DNA from 3 places in the Anoxybacillus andreesenii genome. Region 2 is predicted to be linked to each of the others. Evidence: riboswitches for the same ligand, from Rfam matches in the RefSeq annotation. Region 2 holds a riboswitch; each other region holds the start of a gene.
The links. A riboswitch is a leader RNA that binds a small molecule or an ion and turns the genes downstream of it on or off. The one in region 2 is predicted to bind cyclic di-GMP.

Region 1 (5,677 bases), on a different contig from region 2:
GGAAATTATGAAAACCTTTTCAAGAAAATAACCGTATATTATAATGGGGAAGGGGTTTTTTAACCTCTCGGTAGGGGAAAAATATTTTCTATGCTATGATAGGAATAGGCTTTTTTTAATATATTTATACTGAAAAAGGGGTATCTGTGATGAAATTTCGATCGGCATTTGACATCATTGGTCCAGTAATGATTGGGCCATCAAGCTCACATACAGCAGGAGCTGCAAGAATTGGCAGAGTGGCAAGAACATTATTTGGTCGGAAGCCGCAAAAAGCGATGATTTATTTATACGGATCCTTCGCTGAAACCTACAAGGGACATGGTACCGATTTGGCTATTGTTGGGGGCTTGCTTGATTTTGATACATTTGATGAACGAATTCCTATGTCACTTCAACTGGCAAAGGAAGCAAATATGGAAGTGGAGTTTTTCGTGGAAAGCACAGTCACTGATCATCCGAATACCGTTGGCATTCGGCTCTTTGATGAGGACAAGGAGCTTGAACTCGTTGGAATATCGATTGGTGGTGGGACGATTGAAATTACCGAACTTAACTCCTTTAAGCTTAAGCTATCCGGTGAAAATCCAGCTATTCTCGTTGTCCACAATGATCAGTTCGGAGTGATTTCCGCCGTGACAACGGTGATGGCGAAAAATAAAATTAACATTAGTCATATGGAAGTATCGCGCAAGGAAAAAGGCAAGATGGCAATGATGGTTATCGAGGTCGACCAAAAGATCGATGAGAAAATTCTAAATGAGTTAGAGGAACTTCCAAATGTAACTCAGATTATTAAGATGGTAGAATAATAGCTTTTTGATTGATTACAGCCTAGAAGGAAGGGAAATTGAAGAACATGATGTTTCGAAGTGTTGCGGAGCTTGTTGAACTCGCTGAAAGCAAACAAGTGAAAATCGCAGAGGTTATGATTCAGCAGGAGATAGAGGTAACAGGATTATCACGGGAGGAAATCCTATCCAAAATGGATCGCAACTTAACGGTGATGGAAGAAGCGGTCGAACGCGGACTAAAAGGAGTCGTCTCCGTATCAGGACTGACTGGGGGAGATGCCGTTCTTCTCCAAAAATATATTAACAGTGGAAAATCTCTCGGTGGGAATCTTTTATTAGACGCTGTCAGTAAGGCGATGGCAACAAATGAAGTAAATGCGGCGATGGGGACCATCTGTGCCACCCCAACCGCTGGCTCTGCGGGAGTGGTACCAGGTACTTTATTTGCGGTGAAGGAGAAGCTAAATCCGACAAGAATGGAAATGATAGAATTCCTTTTTACAGCTGCTGCCTTCGGATTTGTCGTAGCCAATAATGCCTCGATTTCTGGTGCGGCTGGAGGATGCCAGGCAGAGGTTGGTTCTGCAAGCGGGATGGCAGCCGCAGCTATTGTAGAATTGGCAGGTGGAACGCCAAGTCAATGTGCTGAAGCCATGGCGATTACTTTAAAGAACATGCTTGGTCTTGTTTGTGATCCAGTAGCGGGCTTAGTAGAAGTCCCATGTGTGAAAAGAAATGCGATGGGTGCATCGAATGCCATTACAGCAGCGGATATGGCACTAGCGGGAATCAAAAGTCGTATTCCTTGTGACGAGGTCATCCATTCGATGTATTTGATCGGGCAAACGATGCCAACCGCTCTGCGAGAAACTGCAAAGGGCGGACTAGCAGCTACTCCGACTGGAAAGAGGCTTGAGGCAGAAATATTCGGTCGAAAAGAATCGGTGGAGCCAGGGGCTCAGAAGTCACTATTACTTCATTTGTTACCGAAGGAGTAAGAGGTAGAAAATTCCTTGTTCCTGTGACAAAGGCAAAACTGTTGATTTATCGTCAAATTTTTCTTTAAGAAAATATAGTAGTCTTCAAGAAAAATCATTTATAATATAGGCATAAATGACTATTGCGTATCATATTTTATGGATTCGATGATCATCCTTTCGTATTTGGGCACTTGAGAGGCTGGGAGAAAGTGGTGCAACCGGCCTTGGTTTAAGGTCGGTTTTTTTGATCTCAGAATCTGCAGGACCAATGAAAAAAACGGTCAAAGGGGTAAACAACTTGAGACGATGGATGAAAAATCATTTTTTGAAAGTGAATGGAGCTATTATTATAGTTTCCATTATACTAACGTTGTTAGCGATCATTTATAAAGAATCTTTATATGGAATCTTCGGTGAGGCTAACTATTTATCTTTACATATTATTATGGAAATCTTCATGGTCGTCGTATCGTTTACCATTGCTATTCAAGCATGGATGATGTTTCCGCATGTTCTGTCCAGTTATCGATTGTGGCTAGGCAGTCTTTTTTTCACGATAGCATTGCTTGAAGTACTGCACCTTATCTCTTATAAAGGAATGCCGTTTTTTATCACAGAAAGTTCACCATATAAAGCAACCTGGTTTTATATCGTCGGAAGATTGACCCAAGCTCTTGGGCTGCTAATCATTGTTGCATCAAGGGATCGGAAGGTATCTATCTGGTGGAGATGGAAAGGGTACTTGCTTGGGGGAGTCTACACCTTCATATGGGCATTCATTATTTTCAATCCTGCCAACTTTTTGCCTGAATTGGTTATCGATGGGCAAGGAACAACGATTTTGAAAAATAGTTTGCAGTACATCGCCATCATTCTTCAGATTGTCTGTATTATTTTCTTAATTAGGAGGCTCAATCAGAATTCTAAGGAAACACTTCATCTCATGCTACTTGTTGCTTCTGTTTATTTAATCATCGGAGATTCTATGTTTACCTCTTATAAGAGCGTTTATGATATTTCAAATTTTGTAGGGCATTTATTTCAATTATTTGGTTTTTACTTTCTTATGCGTTCTTTTTATTGGACCTCTGTAGAGGAGCCGTTTCAAAAGCAAAAGGAGGCCCAATCTCAGCTGCGCTATCTTGCCTACCATGATGAATTGACAAAGCTACCAAATGGACGCTTGTTCAAGGAGCGGCTTGAAGATGAGTTGAAAAATAGGGCAGGTATGAAGAAAGCTATTCTTTTTATTGATATTGCGCGATTTAAGACGGTTAATGAATCCCTCGGACATTCCTTTGGAGACCTTGTTCTTAAAGGAGTTGCTCAGAGGATGAGACAAATATTGCCTACCCACCTCTTAATTACAAGGATGGGTGGGGATGAGTATACCGTTCTCATGTCCGAATTAACAAGTGAAAAGGATGTCATTTCGATCTGCAAACAGATTCAAAATGCGATGAATGAGCCTTTTCAAATTCAGCATTTACGACTCAATGTGACATTAAATATTGGTGTTTCCATTTATCCTGAGCATGGCAGAACGGAAACAGAGCTATTGAAGCATGCTCATGTTGCGATGAATGAAGCTCGAAATGAAGTCTATCGATATAAAATCTATCAAAAAGAAATGGACAAACAGCTTATGGACCGCCTCGTGCTAGAGCAGGATTTACATAGAGCTATAGCAGAAGGGAATCTATTTATTACATACCAACCGCAAGTGGATCTGCGCACTGGTCAAATTATGGCCTTTGAGGCCCTACTTAGGTGGAGGCATCCCGAGCGTGGTCTCATTTCTCCTAGCGATTTTATTCCTTTAGCAGAAGAAACAGGACTTATTATTCCAATTGGCGAATGGGTGTTGAGGGAATCTTGCAGGCAATTGAAGGAATGGCATCGCATGGGCTTGCCGAAAGTTGGAATTTCTGTGAACCTATCCACGAAACAATTTTTCCAACAAAATTTGCCAAAAATTGTTGAGGAAATTTTAGCTGAGACGGGACTGTCACCGCATTATTTAGAGCTTGAGATAACCGAAAGCATGACAATGGATGTGAGTAACGCCACGCTTATCCTTCAAGAATTCAGGGATCTGGGCGTGAAGATTGCGGTTGATGATTTTGGAACAGGTTACTCATCCCTACATTATTTAAGAGACCTGCCGATTGATCGGTTGAAGATTGACCAATCCTTTGTGAAGGATATTATTCTCGACAAAAGAGAAGCAGCCATTATTTCCATGATTGTCTCAATCGCTCAGCATCTTCAAATTGAGGTCATTGCAGAAGGGGTCGAATATGAGGAACAGCTGCAATTTCTGCGGGAGCATGATTGTATGCAGATTCAAGGGTATTTGTTCAGTCCTCCTCTTACGGCTGAAGAAGTGGTAGTAAAGTTCATCAATATTCAGGACAAAGCCCACCAATATCGGTGATTACTCAATGGATAGGAGAGCATAATGATAAATTTAATTAAGATCCCAAAAGAGGATGAATATATTTTACACAATCTCATGCAATTTTATATTTACGAATTTAGTCAGTGCATCCCTTCGATCAAGTTAGAGGAGAATGGTTCGTTTGCTCCCTTTCAGTTAGAAAAATACTGGAATGACCCCAATTTTCATCCCTTTTTTATAAAAAGTGAGGAGGAGTTTGTTGGGTTTGCCTTAGTAGAATGTGATTTCAATGAAGGTCCACACTCCATTAATGAATTTTTCATTATGTCTAAATTTAAGGGAAGAGGCTTTGGGAAGGAAGCGGCAACAAAGATTTTTAGAATGTTCCCTGGTAAATGGATGATTACGCAGATTGAAAAGAACTATCCTGCCCAGGCTTTTTGGAGAAGTCTCATATACCGTATTACGAATGGTAATATGGCAGAAAGGTATGATGAACACCGGAGATCGATACAGGAATTTCATACTGATTTTCTTGTTGACAATTAAATAACTGAGGAGTATTTTAATAACAAGCATTGACCATTCTTTTGTTAGGGATGGTTTTTTTTATTTTCAGAAGCCCTTTGTATTTATTCTAGAGAGGAAGAAAAGAATGAAGAAATCGTTTGCCGTTTTTGGATTAGGAAGATTTGGAGGCACATTGGTGAAGGCCTTGTCTGAATTAGATATCGATGTTTTGGCCATTGATATTGATGAAGCAAAGGTGAACTATTACTCTGAATATGCCACACAGGCTATCCTAGCAACTGAAATTGATGAAAACACCTTAAAGAAGCTAGGAATTCGTAATTTTGATTATGCGATTGTTTCATTCGGTGATGACATTAAATCTAGTATCCTCACCTCCCTTTTGTTAAAGGAAATTGGCGTTCCTCAGGTCTGGGCTAAGGCGCATGATGATTATCATGCGAAGGTACTTGAAAAAATCGGGGTAGACCGTGTGATTCATCCAGAACGGGATATGGCGCTTCGGATTGCGCACTATATCGGCTCCAAAAAAATCATTGATTATATTGAATTATCGAAGGAATTCAGTATTGCTGAAGTGGTCGCCTCAGACAAAATTCATAATAAAACCCTATCAGAATTAGATATTCGGGCTAAATTTGGCTGTAATATTGTTGCGATTCAAAGAGGAAAAGATATCGTTGTTTCCCCTTCCCCAGATAAAGAAATCTTGAAGGGTGATGTTCTCGTTGTCATCGGCAGAAATGATGATATCAATCGTTTCGATAAGAAGGGTGTCTGAAATCATGCTTTGAATTGTTATTTTGTAGCATCTCTGTAGTGTTATTAAAGCTTTTCATGAAGGCAAGTTTTCAAAATCATCCAATTTTTCTATGGCATATTCATGCGAAAAGGCGTATTTTAGTACTATAGATTAATATGAATAGAGAGGGATGAAAAGATGGAGCTTGGATATATAAATGGAAGATTTG
Region 2 (5,677 bases):
TGGCGCTTATTGGTGTCTTCGTGGGGATGGTTTTAAAAGGGGTGGATCTCGTTGCTCTTGCGAACCCGGCTGCGATTCTCATTATCCTCGTAGGAACAATGGGTGCGGTAACAATCGCATTTCCAACCAGTGAAATTAAGAAGGTTCCTAAATTGTTTGGCATCCTATTTAAAGAAAAGCAATTAATGAACCCTGTCGATCTAATAAAAATGTTCTCTGAGTGGGCGCAGTTAGCTCGTAAGGAGGGGCTGCTTGCGCTTGAAGCGAAGACAAATGAAGTGGATGATGAATTCTTAAAAAATGGATTATCACTAGCGGTGGATGGGCAAAGTGCCGATTATATTCGCGATGTATTATCCGAAGAAATCGAGGCTATGGAGGAGAGACATCAAGCAGGTGCCTTGATTTTCACCCAGGCAGGAACATACGCTCCGACGCTAGGGGTTCTTGGGGCGGTTGTCGGTTTGATTGCGGCTTTGAAGGATATGAGTGATATTGATGCCCTTGGTCATGCCATTAGTGCTGCCTTTGTCGCAACATTGCTGGGGATTTTCACAGGTTATGTTCTATGGCATCCATTCGCAAACAAGCTAAAGAGAAAATCACATAAAGAAGCTAAACTGAAATATATGATGATTGAAGGGGTGTTATCAATCCTTGAGGGAGAGGCTCCAAGAATCATTGAACAGAAGCTGGCTTCCTACTTACCGGCATCAGACAGGAAGAAGTTTTTGAATGAAATTGGTGGTGAGAAGAAGGATGAGTAAACGGAAAAAGAAGGCTCATCACGAGGACCATGTCGATGAATCCTGGCTTATTCCTTATGCCGATATTCTCACATTGCTGTTAGCTTTATTTATCGTTTTGTTCTCCATGAGCTCTATTGATGCGAGAAAGTTTAATGCGATGTCACAGGCTTTTAACCAAGCCCTTTCGAGTGGTACAGGGATTTTTGAATATCCAAGTCCCGTGCCTACAGATGAGGCAAATAACCTGGATGATGCGAAGGGAAAAGAGAAGGTAGAGCAAAGTCAAGAGGTAAAAGAAAAGATTGAAAAGCTGGAACTTGAAAATATTCAAAAAAAGGTCAATACATATATTGAGGATAAAGCTCTAACAGAAAAGCTCTCTACATCTTTGACAGATGAAGGACTCCTGCTAACCATACGTGACAATGTTTTATTCCCCTCTGGAAGTGCGGATGTGAGACAGGAGGATATTAAGACGGCAAATGAGATTTCGGAGCTTCTTGTCATGAATCCACCGAGAAATATTATTATAAGCGGGCATACAGATAATGTGCCAATTAGGAACCCGCAATTTGAATCTAATTGGGAGCTTAGTGTCATGAGGGCCATTAATTTTATGAAAATTATCTTAAATAATAATCATAAGCTAGACCCAGCTTTATTTAGTGCAAAGGGTTATGGGGAGTTTCAACCTGTTGCAAGCAATGATACAGCAGAAGGAAAAGCAAAAAACCGGCGCGTAGAAATTCTTATTTTGCCAATCACAGCTGAATAGACTTTAGAAAAGTAGTGGAGAGGGAAAAAACCTCTCCTTTTTATGTGGATTTTTGAAATCGCTTTCATTTTTCTATTTGTTATTTTTCTCTTGCTGAATAGGTACAGGTTTACACATACGATCGACTACATATCCGAGGGCTATCATTGAAACAATTGGAATAGCGAAATTTAGGACATGAAAAAAATTCATCTCATTACCACCTTTTATATAATATAAAACTTTGTTATAGGTATTATATTACTTTTTCAACTATTTAGACAGATGTTTTTTCACAAAATGTTCACAATTACTTGTTGACAAATTTCGCAACTCCTCAAAAAAACTTCCTGGTACTAGTCTACTAGAGACCCCATTCAAAATTTCCATACATATTTTTGTTAGGACAATAATAAGATGAATCAACCTAAGAAATTTGCTAGAAAGGAGCGAAATAACAAGAAAAACGTTCTTTAAAACGAAAATAATGCTTGATTTACTGAACACCCATGCTAAAATAGGAGTATATTCTTAATAAAGAACAAAAAGGTCTTTTAAAAGAATTTGTAGGAAAATTAGAATAGGATGGGTGGGAATGTATCAGAAAAATTGTGAGATATGCCATCGAGCATCATATAGTAGTAGTGAAGTAGGAAAATGGATTTGCCCGATTTGTGGAAATGATTTGACCAATCAACCATTCTTCGATGCGATGACATTCGAACGGATACATATTAAGACAGTACCTCTCCATCGAAAGCTAAAAAAATACCAAAAGTGAAAAAATACAATATCAATGACTTAAGTCCTGCAAACTAGGAAATCACAATATAAGCTCTTCGACAACATTTATTAAAAAGACATATTTTATTCTTGTTTTCAAAGTAAAGAAAAATATTAGGTAAATTATTTTAAAAGTGATGTCATTTTTTGTCTAAATTTGTTAAAAAAGAATATTTAAAATATTCATACAAATGACAAATAATAACACTTTTATTAAGAAAAGCAAAGTAGACTAAAAATAACATAAAAAAACGATAGATCGCCAAAAAGGCAAACCTATTGAAAAATAGGGGCGCAAAGTCTCAGGTCTAAGGTGGGGCACAACTAGGACGGCTGGACTGCTGAAATCGATCCGACAAATAGGGGGAACTATGGTGATTGAAGCAAAGGGATGTGTAGAGGGGTTAGATACGGAATGGGTGAAATTAATCTTGGAGGCAAAGAGGTTGGGAATTAGCAAGGAAGAAATAAGAGAATTTTTGAATTCTAATTCATACAAGCAAGCTAGTTCTTAAAAATGGATCAACACTATTTTTTATATAAGCAGAAAAAATAACCTGTTCAAACTGGGAACAGGTTATTTGTTTTGGTTTATTCTCCATTTGTTGAATTCAAGATACTCCCGGAACTGTTCTTTAGATACTCCTGAGTCCATTGCTTCCTTTACGATCTTGATCCATTCTGAATCAAGCTCCTCGTCACTCAAGTGTTCGTGGATAAGGTAATCTACTGGTACATGGAGTACACCCGCAATTTTTTCGAGAAATTGTATGGACGGGTTACTTTGTAGATTTCTTTCTAAAGAACTCAAATAAGATTTAGCTACACCTGCTTGCTCAGCGAGTTCTGAGAGAGACATCTTTCTTTCTAAGCGGAGTTTCTTAACGCGATCACCAATCATCCAAGCCACACATCCTATCAGTATCTATAGTTCTATCATAGCAAAATATAGAGGGTAGTTCCATATTTAGAACGGACGTTCAATATCAATTTCATATTTTATCACACTTGATAACTATTTAATAAGGGTCTTTTCTAAAATTGTGACGATTGTATGTAAAAAAATAAAAAATATGGCAAAAAGCCTAGTACCGACCCCATGTCCAAAGAAATAAAATTAACTATGTAGTCAAAGTCCTTAGGAAGAAATTATTTTGATTGTCCATCGAAAAGTATTACAATTGATAGAGTACAATGGTATTTGGCTGAAGGAGGCATAGGAATGATTGTTCTAAAATCACCAAGAGAAATTGAAATGATGAAGAAAGCCGGTGAACTTCTGGCTTCAGTGCATAAAGAAATTGCGAAAATGATCAAACCTGGTGTGACAACCTGGGAAATAGAAGAATTTGTAGACGCCTATTTAAAAAAGCATGGGGCAACGGCACAACAGAAGGGCTATAAAGGCTATGAATATGCAACCTGCGCAAGTATTAATGATGAAATATGTCATGGATTCCCCCGGAAGGCGCCACTTAAAGAGGGAGACATTGTCACCATTGATATGGTTGTCAACCTTAACGGAGCCTTAGCTGACTCTGCTTGGTCGTATGCTGTAGGTAAGGTTTCAGAGGAAACAGCCAAGCTCCTAGAGGTTACAAAAGAAGCGCTCTATAAGGGAATTGAACAAGCGCAAATAGGAAACCGGATTGGCGATATCGGGCATGCGATCCAAACGTATGTTGAGGGAGAGGGATTCTCTGTTGTTCGCGACTTTATCGGCCATGGAATTGGGGCTAATATTCACGAAAAACCAGATGTTCCTCATTTCGGTTTACCTGGGAAAGGGCCAAGAATTAAAGAAGGAATGGTTTTTACAATTGAACCCATGGTGAACGCAGGTGAATATTATATGAAGATGGATGACAATGGCTGGACAGCACGCACTGTTGATGGTAGAAATTCTGCGCAATATGAGCATACCATTGCCATTACGAAGGAAGGTCCTGTTATTTTGACCGATCAGAATGATCGATAGAAGCCAGGTGTAATAAGGGTATTAAGGGAGTAGGAAATGAAACTTATTAGCATAGAAGATTACAATCCGAATTATATGCAGCTAGCTCGGCCCATCTATGATAAACAAAAGAGAGTGTTGCTTGGAGCAGGTAGAACGATTCATCCAGTTTATCTCAAGAGAATTATGGAACTAGATATTCGTTATTTGTTCGTTGAAGATGCGACCTCCTTTGGTATTACGATGGAGGAACTAGTGGATTTCCCAACATGGATGGACGCCATAGACACCGTAAATAAGTTTTATCATGCGGTTTCAAAAAATGAGGAGCTACCGATTCGTGAACTGCAGAAACAAGTCATTCTGCTTGTTGAAGAAGTTTCGAAAAGGAAGGCGATCGTTTTGATTCCGGCTTCCTCACTAGCGATGGAGCTAAGGGAGTATGCACATTCAGTCAATGTTACGTTACTTGCACTTCAAATAGCAAAAAAGCTAAACCTTTCTCAAATGCAGGTAAAGGATTTGGCCCTTGGCTGCCTTTTGCATGATATCGGTAAGGTATTAGCTAAAGGAGTGGAGGATCATTCTCGAGTGGGCTTTGAATATTTACGGAAAATTAGAGAGGTTAGTCTGCTATCTGCTCATGTTTGTTATCAACATCATGAGGCTATCGATGGTAGCGGTGCGCCTCGGGGCCTTGAGGGAAAAGAAATTCATGAATTCGCTCAGGTTTGTGCGATTGCCAATCTATATGAAAATTCGATCTCAAAGGATGGACTACAGCCCCATGAAGCAATGGAGTACATCATGACCAAAAGTGGTACGCTGTTTAGCACAGATTTAATCAATGTCTTTATTCAGCAGGTTCCAAGCTATATCCCTGGTACTCAGGTTAAATTAAATAATGGTAGAAGAGGGATCGTCACAAAAATAATCGGAAATGTTCAACGGCCCTACATCCGCTTCTTGGATACTGAAGAGGAAATCTCCTTGGCTGAGAACCATACGTTATTGATAACAGAGGTCCTGAATGAAAAAAAGTCCACTTAAAAGAGTGGGCTTTTTCGTACCAATTATCTTTTTCTTAAATTACCCAGTTCTTCGGCTAGTGCTTGCATTTCATTTGGGCTGAAGGAATTTTTTTTCATGACGAGCTCATAAATCTCTTTAAGCTCTTCATACAGGTTCTCATCAAAATGAGAGGGCTTGATGGCGCCAAGATTCAATACCTTCAATTTTTCTTTAATCTTTTCAATCATAAATTCAACGTTTTCAACGGAAGCAGTTGATAAGTTCAAGTCGATCCCCTACCTTTTCCTTTGATGCTGTTATTATATGCACCCTTCTTTAGTGAATATTAACATCTTTTCAGATGAAATTATAGGCTCTTTCAGAACTTTGTTGTAACCTAAGGGAAGAGTTGATGATTTTCTT
Region 3 (5,677 bases), on a different contig from region 2:
AGCTGCCCACCATGTAAAAATGATGGGCTGCCTAAAGATCCATTCGATTGCCTGTCCTGCCAAGCTATTCTTCCCAAAGACGACAATAAGAAAAAATCCAACAACTGTAGGTGGGAGAACCATCGGGAGCATGAGAATGGTCTCCAAAACGGCTTTCCCTCTAAAAGTTCTTCTAGCGAAAATTCTTCCTATCAACGCTCCAATGAAAATAACGATAATACCCGATATCGTAGCTACCTTTATTGATAGCCAAATTGGACTTAAGAATTCTTGCATGAATTCTTTATTTAGTAGTAAATCCATATTCCTCAAATACCTTTAGAGCAGCATCACTTTGTAAATACTCATAAAATTCTTTTGCTGCTTCGTAATGTTTTGAATCTTTAATGATCCCAAGTGGATAAATAATTGGAGTATGTGTTGCCGGATCGGCTGACGCAACAATTTCAATTTTGTCAGAAACCAATGCATCGGTTTTGTAAACAATTCCAGCGGCCACATTACCAGTTTCAACATAAGATAAAACCTGACGAACATCCTTTGCGTAAACTACTTTTGATTCAACATCTTTCCATATATCCATCTTTTCAAGAGATTCTTTTGCGTATTTTCCTGCAGGCACTGATTCAGGAGTCCCGATTGAAATTTTGCCTACCTCTTCTTTTGTAAGATCTTCAAAACCTTTAATCGATTGATCCCCCTTTGGAACAACTAATACAAGTTCATTTCCAAGCAGATCCAATCCATCTTCCTTTGCAATATTCCCTTCCTCTACCAATAAATCAAACTTATCTTCTGCTGCTGAGAAAAATAAATCAACTGGCGCTCCTTGAGAGATTTGCTGCTGCAAAGAACCGGAGGCTCCAAAGTTGAATTTCAAAGTTACTTCAGGATGTTTTTCTCGATATGTCTGCCCGATCACATCCATTGCATCTTTCAAACTTGCTGCTGCAGAAATCGTTAATTCCACCTTCTCCTTACTTTCTTTTTTTGGTTCCTGCTTGTCTGAAGATTGATCTGTATTCTCATTATTCGAACACGCTACCGCAAACATAAGTACAAATAAGAGAATACCAACGAATTTAAACCACTTTTTCATTTTGCACCTCTGCCTTATGAATATAATTAGTTATAACCATTTATAACTAATTATAGTTTATTATAACTAGTGATAAAAATAAATGACTAATCTCACAGTTTTAGAATACACATATCCTTAGTTTTTTCCCATTATCCGTCTAATTAAATGCAATCTTCTATTTTTCAATCAAAAAATGATGTTATTTAATATGAGCAAACACAAAGGAATAGCCGATTAAGCTATTCCTTTTAATTTCCTATTCGTTTAATCTGAAAAACTGGTTAACCTCTTATAGTTCCGCTTCTAAACGAGTTAACAATTCAATAACTTGGTTTGAAGCTCTTTCAAGCTGCTCAAAGGCTTTTTCAACACCAGCTGAATCACTTTTTGTATAACACTCAACTGCTAGTTTGGCATATTGGTGGACTTCTTTGTGAGGCTCCTCTAATTGTTTAAAGGCATCCTTACTTTTCACATGAGCAGGCAAATCACCATAATACCACTTCCCTAACCTGCACATATCATGTGATGTTACCTCTTGTGCCCCAATAGATACAACTCCTAGCATCATATTATATACTTTCCACTTCCAGAGTAGATGATCTGTTTTAGCCACTCTAACAATATCTTTAGCACTAAGTTTAACGTTAATATTAAAGAACGATTTGCGATAATCATCCAATTGACTACTCAATTCAAAAACTGTTTCTGCTGTCTGTTTTGCAATTTTTTGAGAGTGAACACTGTATTCATTAATAATGCTATTTCGCTCTGCAATATCCACAACCGTAGCTGTCTGCTCTTCACTCATCGCAGCTATTTGTGCAGTTGATTCACTAATCTCTTTCATCATTGACACAATTCTCATTAATGCATCTCCAGCGTACTCAGCTCCTGTAACACTTTGTTCAACTAAATTCCCTGTATCCCGAATTTGTTGTATAAGCTGCACTGATACTTGCTGCAAAGAGTCCATATTAGAAGTGATTTTAATTATTTGCTCCTTCGTATGCTCAGATAATTTTCGAACTTCTGCAGCTACGACAGAAAAACCACGCCCATGTTCACCAGCCCTAGCTGCTTCGATACTAGCATTTAAGGCAAGCAGGTTCGTTTGATCCGCTATTTCTCTTATCATCTTGACTACATCCTGGGTATGTTTAATTTCCTGACTAAGCTGTCCCACCTTTGTTACGACCTCTTCATAAACATGACCCACCATCTGTATACCATGTAGCGCCTCATCTACCACTCGTTTACTATCTTCTGCTGACTGAACAGCCTCATCGGTTCCTTCGGCTACCTTTGTAGCATAGTTAGCAACTTCTTGAATTGATGAGCTCATTTCTTCTGTTGCTGCTGTCACACTATACGTTTCATCGAGCTGTTTTTCCATGCTTGTAATAAGCTGCTTTGTCGTGTCAATGCCTGTTGTCTCACTGAGCATGTCTGAAACAGAAAAAAGAAAGGATTTAAAGGTTTCTTCCATATATTTTTCTACAATAAGCTGCTGGTCAAATGCAGCAAGCTTTTGAACCGCAAGAACCGTTTTCATCATTCTATCAGGATTTTGATGTGATTTTTCCATTAATATTGAGGTCATTAGTTGAATCATTAAGTGATGAGCAGATATAAAGTGTTCTGCAGTCAAGTTGATTCTACTATGTACCTGCCCAATATTAAGTCTTGTGGATATATATTCATAATTGACTTCCGCACTCAAGAATTGATGCAAGTATTTTTCCATTGTCTTCTTTAATTTTTCAAAGGTCGAGTGTTGAAGGATGATTTTTTGAAGCTGTTCCACCGATTGGATATTTTCATAGAAGTGATTAATCAATTCCTCTTTAAAAGGAGCTAGAATGATAGCAGCCTCTTTGACATATGCCAATGAATCTTGATCAATACCGAAAAATTTCAATCGTTCTTTGACTCTTTCCCCGACTTGGGAAATATCTGTTTTACCCGAAAAATTCAAATATTCATTCCATGGTTTAGCTTTTTTTACAAAAATGTTCATTAACTTCCCTCCGCAATAATTAAGTTTTATTTTTATTTTTATAATTCTTCAATCTTTGTAAAAAATTATCGGCATCCTTATCAAAAAAGTTAGAAAAAAAAACCGACCCGTAACATACTAGGGTCGGTTGCACTACTTGCTCCAAATCATCCAAGTGCCCACATACAAATGATTCTTCATCGCTTCCATAATTCTATGTATTAAAATGTCATTTACTATATTTAAGTTTATTATAGTTAATAAATTACAAAAATCAACAAAAACTGCTAAATATATCTAATTTATGATAAAAAAGTAAAGACCACTAGTTTATAAGACTACCAACTGATTTCTCCCATTTTCTTTTGCTTTGTATAAATTTCTGTCCGCCAATTTGATTGCTTCTTCAAGCTTAGTGTTTTTTTCTATTTCAGCTAGCCCAATTGATACAGAGACCTTTATAGATTGATTTTTATCTATTTTGAATAAAGTAGTCCGAATCTCATTCTGAATTTCCTCAATCAGCTTTTTTGCTTCTTCAAAACAAGCCGTCCTTTGGTACAGAATAAATTCCTCGCCACCATACCTGGCAATTTTTATATTTTCATTTTCATACTTCTTGAATATCCTCGCCAACATCATCAATACTTGATCTCCAGCTATATGACCATATTTATCGTTCAACTGCTTGAAATGATCAATATCGATCATGGAAATGGAATGTGTTTTATTTACTTCCAACAAACTTTCCTCAACTAATTGTGTGAATTTATTTTTATTTAGTAGTTTTGTAAGAGGATCGTGGCAAGCAAGGAATTCCAATTGCTGCTTTAAAGCCTCGCGCTTATGTTCTAGGAGAATAAAAAGATAAAAAATGACAGCTGTACCAAGAAATGATAGATACCTTATCCAGAAAATATCCATAAATATTTCCAATCCGTTAGGAAGGATAAATATAATAGGGAAATCAGAAATAAACCAACATACTGATATAAGGATCATTCTGCCTATCAAATGGCTGCGGGCTTTGTCGGGTTTATAAAATGACAAGGTAAACAAGGTCGGTAGAATCATACCGAATATTATTCCTGGAATGGCCCCATCTCCTCCCATGAAAAAGCGCCAAAAGCTGACAATAGTAAGGACAGGGAGCGTTATTTTCCAGCCTCTGAGCAGCGCCAAGAATATGAGTGGAATCAGCCTTAAATCCAGTCTGTAGGATCCAAATTGAATTGGCAAATAAAACATTGCAATAATTACCCCTGAAAAGAGTAGAATAATACACAAACTAATCTGCCTCTTAGAAAAATGTTCCCGGAAGCTCATGAGTGTGCTCATTGTTAAATGACCCAATAATATGATGGCCAAATTTGATAAGATGGATTGAATCATAGGCAGTAACCTCTTTTCAGAATTATTTCCACCTTTATTATAATGGAAATATTGTAAAATACAAGAAATTGAATAGTAATTTATACCTATGAAAATAATATAATATAGTCAAAAGTCCTATGTCTATCCATTTATTTATGTTGTATTTTTTAGTCCCCAGCAGCAAGCTAAAAAGATAATTAACATCCTTATTACCTCAAACTAATATTTTTTTACAATTCCATTATAGATTTCTTAATATTAAAATGGTAAAATAGTCACAATTGAATAATAGTCATAAAGTACTAAAGTTTTAAATTATCTGCGACTACCTATCAGATCCTCATATAGAATGGGTGGGAATGAATTGTCCGTATTAATTATTGATAAAAAAGGGGAAGATTGTGAACTTCTAAGGGATTATTTACATTCGATGGGAATTAGCAATATTCATTTTACTGTAACAACAGAAGAAACCCTAAAAGATTTAACCGAGTCACCTACAAAAGCAGAGTTAATCATATACAATTATGATCCCTCAAGCATTTCCAAAACTCAGCTTATGAATTGCCTAGGGCTGCTTGTCGAATTAGTTGACATACCAATCATATTGCTAACCCCCTTGAATGATAGGAGTATTGTTGAAAGAGCTTTTGAAAGAGGGATTTATGATTTCATTCCTGAGCCGATTGACTATCTTCATTTCAAGGCTAGAATTCATGCTTCAATTAAATATCAGAATGAAACAAGGCTACGAAAAAATAATGAATATAGTTTTCAAACAGATTTAGCCATTGCAAAAAAAATACAGAGACATGCATTGACTCCTTCATTATGTAGTAAAAATATACAATTTGATGGAATTAATATTCCAACCAATAAACTAGGAGGTGACATGTATAGTTGGTACCAGATTGATGAGAATTTATACGCAGTCATGCTGTTCGACGTCATGGGACATGGCATCGCTTCTTCTTTGGTAGCTATGTCTATTCGCTCCCTTTTAAAAGGTATGATGACAAGATTAATAGATCCTGTCAGCGTCATGAACGAGTTAAATCGGCACGTCTATGAATTATTCGCTGATGAGGATGACATGCAGAGCTTTTTGTTGACTGCTATATATGTCGTAATTGATATAAAAAACGGTCAGATTCAATATGTAAACGCAGCAAACCCTCACGGCTTCATCTTTGGAAAATTTGGAGAAGTAATCAAGCTGCCTT

Region 1: it holds a riboswitch for cyclic di-GMP, as region 2 does, so the genes downstream of both, J2S07_RS05410 (putative bifunctional diguanylate cyclase/phosphodiesterase) here and J2S07_RS09130 (anti-repressor SinI family protein) in region 2, are expected to answer to the same signal.
Region 3: it holds a riboswitch for cyclic di-GMP, as region 2 does, so the genes downstream of both, J2S07_RS08465 (methyl-accepting chemotaxis protein) here and J2S07_RS09130 (anti-repressor SinI family protein) in region 2, are expected to answer to the same signal.

Annotation. Positions count from the first base shown of each region.
Region 1 covers NZ_JAUSTU010000004.1:64,383-70,059, reverse strand. The annotation lists gene sdaAB (L-serine ammonia-lyase, iron-sulfur-dependent subunit beta) at 150-812, shown strand; gene sdaAA (L-serine ammonia-lyase, iron-sulfur-dependent, subunit alpha) at 863-1,792, shown strand; cyclic di-GMP riboswitch class II at 1,924-2,007, shown strand; gene J2S07_RS05410 (putative bifunctional diguanylate cyclase/phosphodiesterase) at 2,073-4,211, shown strand; gene J2S07_RS05405 (GNAT family N-acetyltransferase) at 4,236-4,724, shown strand; gene J2S07_RS05400 (potassium channel family protein) at 4,831-5,487, shown strand; gene dat (D-amino-acid transaminase) at 5,647-5,677, shown strand, end outside.
Region 2 covers NZ_JAUSTU010000007.1:103,586-109,262, forward strand. The annotation lists gene motA (flagellar motor stator protein MotA) at 1-767, shown strand, start outside; gene motB (flagellar motor protein MotB) at 760-1,524, shown strand; gene J2S07_RS09125 (hypothetical protein) at 2,099-2,284, shown strand; cyclic di-GMP riboswitch class I at 2,546-2,632, shown strand; gene J2S07_RS09130 (anti-repressor SinI family protein) at 2,658-2,801, shown strand; gene J2S07_RS09135 (helix-turn-helix domain-containing protein) at 2,864-3,187, opposite strand; gene map (type I methionyl aminopeptidase) at 3,509-4,264, shown strand; gene J2S07_RS09145 (HD-GYP domain-containing protein) at 4,301-5,293, shown strand; gene J2S07_RS09150 (DUF1128 domain-containing protein) at 5,317-5,541, opposite strand.
Region 3 covers NZ_JAUSTU010000006.1:178,240-183,916, reverse strand. The annotation lists gene modB (molybdate ABC transporter permease subunit) at 1-303, opposite strand, end outside; gene modA (molybdate ABC transporter substrate-binding protein) at 284-1,099, opposite strand; gene J2S07_RS08465 (methyl-accepting chemotaxis protein) at 1,371-3,101, opposite strand; cyclic di-GMP riboswitch class II at 3,214-3,297, opposite strand; gene J2S07_RS08460 (diguanylate cyclase) at 3,411-4,406, opposite strand; gene J2S07_RS08455 (SpoIIE family protein phosphatase) at 4,819-5,677, shown strand, end outside.